DNA from 2 places in the Escherichia sp. TC-EC600-tetX4 genome. Region 1 is predicted to be linked to the other one. Evidence: predicted binding sites of a transcription regulator. Region 1 holds the regulator's gene; the other holds the start of a gene.
What was found. The regulator Fur, encoded in region 1, represses iron uptake genes when iron is present. The targets are predictions, from matches to a motif close to ATAATAATGAGAACNACTATCAA.
Positions count from the first base shown of each region.

Region 1 (3,422 bases):
CAGGTACTTATCAGGGGGCGGAAGCCGGGGCGAATTTTGATTACGGCGATGCTGGTGCGTTGAGTTTCTCCTACATGTGGACCAACGAATACAAAGCGCCGTGGCATCTGGAAATGGATGAGTTTTATCAGAACGATAAAACCACCAAAGTTGATTATCTGCACTCCTTTGGGGCGAAATACGACTTCAAAAATAACTTCGTACTGGAAGCGGCATTTGGTCAGGCGGAAGGGTATATCGATCAATATTTTGCCAAAGCCAGCTACAAATTTGATATCGCCGGTAGCCCGTTAACCACCAGCTACCAGTTCTACGGTACCCGAGATAAAGTTGACGATCGCAGCGTCAACGACCTTTATGACGGCACCGCCTGGCTGCAAGCGTTGACCTTTGGTTACCGGGCGGCTGACGTAGTGGATTTGCGCCTCGAAGGCACCTGGGTTAAGGCTGACGGTCAGCAGGGATACTTCCTGCAACGTATGACTCCAACCTACGCTTCCTCAAACGGTCGCCTGGATATCTGGTGGGATAACCGTTCTGACTTCAACGCCAACGGCGAAAAAGCGGTCTTCTTCGGTGCGATGTATGACCTGAAAAACTGGAATCTTCCAGGCTTCGCCATCGGCGCTTCCTACGTTTACGCATGGGATGCTAAACCTGCGACCTGGCAGAGCAATCCGGATGCGTACTACGACAAAAACCGGACTATTGAAGAGTCTGCCTACAGCCTGGATGCGGTCTATACCATTCAGGACGGTCGCGCCAAAGGCACGATGTTCAAACTGCATTTCACCGAATACGACAACCACTCCGACATCCCAAGCTGGGGCGGTGGTTACGGCAACATCTTCCAGGATGAGCGTGACGTGAAATTTATGGTAATCGCACCATTCACCATCTTCTGATGCCCGACGCGGCAGGTTTTGTGCCTGCCGCACGTTTGAGGAATTTGCTATGAAAAAACTGATTCTCATCGCCATAATGGCATCGGGGCTGGTAGCTTGTGCGCAATCAACCGCGCCACAGGAAGACAGTCGTCTGAAAGAGGCATACAGCGCCTGTATCAACACCGCACAAGGTTCGCCAGAAAAAATTGAAGCCTGCCAGAGCGTGTTAAACGTGCTGAAGAAAGAGAAACAACATCAGCAGTTTGCCGACCAGGAAAGTGTACGCGTACTGGATTATCAGCAGTGTCTGCGTGCAACGCAAACCGGAAATGATCAGGCGGTGAAAGCCGATTGTGATAAAGTCTGGCAGGAAATACGCAGTAATAACAAATAAGTGAGAGCTGTAACTCTCGCTTTTCTTATTTCCCTTGCATAAAAAAGCCAACCCGCAGGTTGGCTTTTCTCGTTCAGGCTGGCTTATTTGCCTTCGTGCGCATGTTCATCTTCGCGGCAATCGCCTTCGGCACAGTGACCGTAAAGATAGAGACTGTGGTTAGTCAGGCGAATGCCATGTTTTGCGGCAATTTCACGCTGACGCGCTTCGATGGAATCATCACTAAATTCGATAACCTTGCCGCAGTCGAGGCAGATCAGGTGATCGTGGTGATGTTGCTGTGTCAGTTCAAATACGGATTTACCGCCTTCAAAATTGTGGCGGGTGACGATACCAGCGTCGTCAAACTGGTTCAGTACGCGATATACCGTAGCCAGACCAATTTCTTCACCCATATCGATCAGACGTTTGTATAAATCTTCCGCACTGACGTGATGGTTGTCCGGCTCCTGAAGAACTTCCAGGATTTTTAAACGAGGAAGCGTTACTTTCAGGCCAGCTTTCTTTAGGGCGGTATTGTTATCAGTCATGCGGAATCTGTCCTGTTACTAAGCGGTTCACTTCATTAGAAGAAGTGACAGAATTTGCTCTTGAGATAATGCGTATCATTATAGAATTGCCACGCCTAAATGAAAACCACAAGTCCCTGGCAAATATTGTTAATAAAAACGTGGCACAGCTTACATTTACAACGGCAAGGCCACTTGAACACCGGGACATTGTACAGGTACAACAGCAAAAGTTACAAATTTGTAGCAATTATTTTGATTGGCATTATCTATTAATACGGCGTAGACATGAGTCTACGCCGCATCACATCAGGCATTGAGAATTTCGTCGAGATGCAACTCTTCAGAAATCTGTTTAACCCATTTTTCTACACGTTCAGCGGTCAGTTCCGGCTGACGGTCTTCGTCGATAGCCAGACCGACAAAGTGGTCGTCATCTGCCAGACCTTTTGATGCTTCGAAATGATAGCCCGCAGTTGGCCAGTGACCAACGATGGTTGCACCGCGCGGTTCAATGATGTCGCGGATGGTGCCCAATGCGTCGCAGAAATATTCGGCGTAATCTTCCTGGTCACCACAACCAAACAGCGCAACCAGTTTGCCGTTGAAATCAATCTCTTCGAGAGTCGGGAAGAAGTCATCCCAGTCACACTGCGCTTCGCCGTAATACCAGGTTGGGATGCCCAGCAGCAGAATGTCATAAGCTTCCAGATCTTCTTTGCTGCTTTTTGCAATGTCATGGACATCGGCAACGTCTTTACCAAGCTGTTTTTGAATCATTTTTGCGATATTTTCGGTATTACCGGTGTCGCTGCCGAAAAAGATGCCAGTGATAGCCATGAGTGAAATAACCTCTTGAAACTTATTGAAATGGGGGTGGAAAATTGCCCACGGATAAAGGCAATCATAGCAGAACAGGCAGTCTTGCGGAATCAGCAAACGAGCAGGACTGCACACTGTGCTACATGAAAGTGGAAATTTAAACGATGCCCTGACTACGCAGCGCCGCCAGTTGCTGCATTAACATCTCTTCGATCAGTTCGCTACGGCTCATATTGCGCGACTCCGCCAGCTCGTTCAGCGCCTCGACAGCTTCCGCGTTCAGCTTCAGTTCGACACGCTTAAGGCCACGTACTTTGTCGCGTTTTAGCTGGTTGCGTTTATTAATACGCAGCTGTTCATCGCGCGAAAGCGGATTAGTTTTCGGTCGTCCCGGTCGACGCTCGTGCGCGAACAGATCTAATGTCGTACGGTCCGTTTGTTCTTTGGCCATGATCTTGGTGACTTCGGGGGAAACAATCAGCCAGGCCTCTGCCCGGATGGATAGCGCGCCATAATACATCAGCGCGATGAGTCACGCCAACGCCCACGCGCGGAAAGCGACGCGGACGCTGGGTTTTTAATCAGTTGCGTTAATCATTGAGATAGCGACGGATAGCGCGTAATACCGCATCCGGTTTTTCAGCATGGACCCAGTGACCCGCGCCTGCAATCACATGCGCCCGTGCCTGTGGAAATTGAGCCAGTAAATCATCACGGTACTGCTCGCTAACATACGGAGAATTGCCGCCAGGGATAAACAGGGCAGGGTGATCCCATGCCGGGATTTTCTCCCAACCTACAATATGCGGA
Region 1 covers NZ_CP079924.1:3,166,826-3,170,247, reverse strand. The annotation lists gene chiP (chitoporin) at 1-905, shown strand, start outside; gene chiQ (ChiQ/YbfN family lipoprotein) at 955-1,281, shown strand; gene fur (ferric iron uptake transcriptional regulator) at 1,365-1,811, opposite strand; gene uof (fur leader peptide) at 1,804-1,890, opposite strand; gene fldA (flavodoxin FldA) at 2,100-2,630, opposite strand; gene ybfE (LexA regulated protein) at 2,770-3,063, opposite strand; gene ybfF (esterase) at 3,203-3,422, opposite strand, start outside.

Region 2 (3,422 bases), 1.8 Mb from region 1:
TGAAATTGATAACGGCGGCGTCATTGTTGCGGATGGTTTCCAGGCCAGCAAAGCGTACAGCGCGGACAGCATCGTAGATTATAACGATGCACATTATAAAACTTCTGTCGATCAAGACGCATGGGGCTTTGTCCCGGGCGGCGATAACCCGTGGAAGAAATACGAACCGGCGAAAGCATGGTCCGCATCCACTGTGTACGTGAAAGGTGATCGCGTTGTTGTTGATGGGCAGGCTTATGAAGCGCTGTTCTGGACGCAAAGTGACAACCCTGCTCTGGTGGCGAACCAAAACGCCACCGGTAGCAATAGCCGCCCGTGGAAGCCGTTAGGTAAGGCTCAGAGCTATAGCAACGAAGAGCTGAATAATGCGCCGCAGTTTAATCCAGAAACGCTTTATGCCAGCGATACGCTGATTCGCTTTAACGGTGTGAACTACATTTCTCAGAGTAAAGTGCAGAAAGTTTCTCCTTCTGACAGCAACCCGTGGCGTGTTTTTGTTGACTGGACCGGAACCAAAGAGCGCGTAGGTACGCCGAAGAAAGCGTGGCCGAAACACGTTTATGCACCGTATGTCGACTTTACGCTGAATACGATCCCGGATCTGGCTGCGCTGGCTAAGAATCATAACGTCAACCACTTCACGCTGGCGTTTGTGGTGAGTAAAGATGCGAACACCTGTCTGCCGACATGGGGTACCGCTTACGGTATGCAGAATTACGCTCAGTACAGCAAAATCAAAGCTCTGCGTGAGGCTGGCGGCGATGTGATGCTGTCTATCGGTGGTGCTAACAACGCTCCGCTGGCTGCTTCCTGTAAGAACGTAGACGATCTGATGCAGCATTATTATGACATCGTTGATAACCTGAACCTCAAAGTCCTGGACTTCGATATCGAAGGCACCTGGGTTGCGGATCAGGCATCTATTGAACGTCGTAACCTTGCTGTGAAGAAAGTGCAGGATAAATGGAAGTCAGAAGGCAAAGATATTGCTATCTGGTACACCTTGCCAATTCTGCCGACTGGCCTGACGCCGGAAGGGATGAATGTCCTGAGCGATGCCAAAGCGAAAGGTGTTGAGCTGGCGGGTGTGAACGTGATGACAATGGACTACGGTAACGCGATTTGTCAGTCTGCAAATACCGAAGGCCAGAACATTCACGGTAAGTGTGCAACGTCTGCGATTGCCAACCTGCATTCACAATTGAAAGGCCTCCATCCCAATAAGAGCGATGCAGAAATTGACGCTATGATGGGTACCACGCCGATGGTTGGCGTGAACGACGTTCAGGGCGAGGTGTTCTATCTCTCTGATGCTCGTCTGGTCATGCAGGATGCGCAGAAGCGTAATCTCGGTATGGTTGGTATCTGGTCAATCGCGCGCGACCTGCCGGGCGGCACTAACCTGTCTCCGGAATTCCACGGCCTGACTAAAGAACAGGCACCGAAGTACGCATTTAGCGAAATCTTCGCGCCGTTTACTAAGCAATAAATGTGTTGGCGATACCTTCCAGTATCGCCGCATTTTTTGTCAATGGGCTACTTTTGGTAGCCCATTATTTTTATTCATATTTCTATTCTTTGCTTAAAAAAGAGTCTTTCCGTAATTGAAATAAGAACTATTTTCATTTATTTTTGAAGAAAGTATACGGGAGTCTCTATGTACGTTTGTCTTTGTAATGGTATCAGCGATAAAAAAATTCGTCAGGCTGTGCGCCAGTTTTCCCCTCACTCGTTCCAGCAATTAAAAAAATTTATTCCGGTCGGCAATCAGTGCGGTAAATGTGTCCGGGCCGCGCGTGAAGTGATGGAGGATGAATTAATGCAGCTGCCGGAGTTTAAGGAGTCCGCATAAACGGAGTGTGTTTTTTGACTTACTCGTAAGCCGTTCTACTCTTCAAAGAGTGGAAGCGAAGGAGTCAAAAAATGAAAGGTGATACTAAAGTTATAAATTATCTCAACAAACTGTTGGGAAATGAGCTTGTCGCAATCAATCAGTACTTTCTCCATGCCCGAATGTTTAAAAACTGGGGTCTCAAACGTCTCAATGATGTGGAGTATCATGAATCCATTGATGAGATGAAACACGCCGATCGTTATATTGAGCGCATTCTTTTTCTGGAAGGTCTTCCAAACTTACAGGACCTGGGCAAACTGAACATTGGTGAAGATGTTGAGGAAATGCTGCGTTCTGATCTGGCACTTGAGCTGGATGGCGCGAAGAATTTGCGTGAGGCAATTGGTTATGCCGATAGCGTTCATGATTACGTCAGCCGCGATATGATGATAGAAATTTTGCGTGATGAAGAAGGCCATATCGACTGGCTGGAAACGGAACTTGATCTGATTCAGAAGATGGGCCTGCAAAATTATCTGCAAGCACAGATCCGCGAAGAAGGTTGAGCCGTGTCGGGAGGGAGAACCCTCCCGGTTAATAAGAGATCCAGGCCAGATACCCCAGGTTTATCATGCTGCCGAGCGCAAGCCACGGGCCGAATGCGATAGTGGTTATAGTCCGGCGTTGCAGAAGTTGTGAAACGATGGCGTAACCAATGCCACCCAGCGAGGCAATCAGCAGTATCATTGGCAACGTTTGCCAGCCACACCATGCGCCTGCAGCGGCCAGTAGCTTGAAATCACCGTAGCCCAATCCCTCTTTGTGACAAACTAACCAGACGCCCCAGTAAACACACCACAGCACCCCATAGCCCGCTACCGCGCCGTAAACCGCATCATGTAAATCAATTAATCCATACTGCGCATTAAATACCAAGCCAAGCCAGAGCAGCGGTAAGGTGAGTTTGTCGGGCAGGAGCTGAGTGCGAAAATCAATAACACTGAGCGTGAGTACGAAACAGAAATAGAGAAAGAGTGCGCCAGTCACGATGGGCGTGAAAGGTGCCAGGGCGCAGGCGATAGCAGCAGCAACACAAAGTATCAGGGGCACTGTATCATGCCAGGCATATTTTTTTTGCCTGAAATGAACCAATACCTGGCGAAACGTTAACGCCGTTTTATCCTCCAACGGCGAGAGGTGATAGGCGATGGCATTAACAAAATAATCTGCAATAAAACCAACCAGAATGAAGAGCGGCAGTAGCATTGTCATTATTGTTGCTCCCTGAAGGACAAATGCCTGAGGGTGATCTCTTCGTTTCCGGCAAGAGTAAACTGAAGGTCTTCAATAACAATACCGTATGTTACCTGTGCCGTAGTGAGCCAGCGGGAGACGTTTTCGAGGGGAGCTGTGACAGGATGAATTGTCAGAGTATTGTCCGGGCCGTTTTCCAGCGTGATAGCCAAATTCTCACGTTTTGCTTCCTCGAGAAGGATATTTTTGATGGGCTGCGTAAGCGCAGGATGACCGAGTAAACCATGGGTGCTCGCTTGATCCTGCATCCATTTGATGTCCTTCTTAATTTTTT
Region 2 covers NZ_CP079924.1:415,084-418,505, forward strand. The annotation lists gene chiA (bifunctional chitinase/lysozyme) at 1-1,489, shown strand, start outside; gene bfd (bacterioferritin-associated ferredoxin) at 1,658-1,852, shown strand; gene bfr (bacterioferritin) at 1,924-2,400, shown strand; gene gspO (prepilin peptidase GspO) at 2,429-3,106, opposite strand; gene gspM (type II secretion system protein GspM) at 3,106-3,422, opposite strand, start outside.
Region 2: bfd (bacterioferritin-associated ferredoxin) is a predicted target of Fur. The motif match lies at 1,604-1,626, and genes of this name have one in related genera.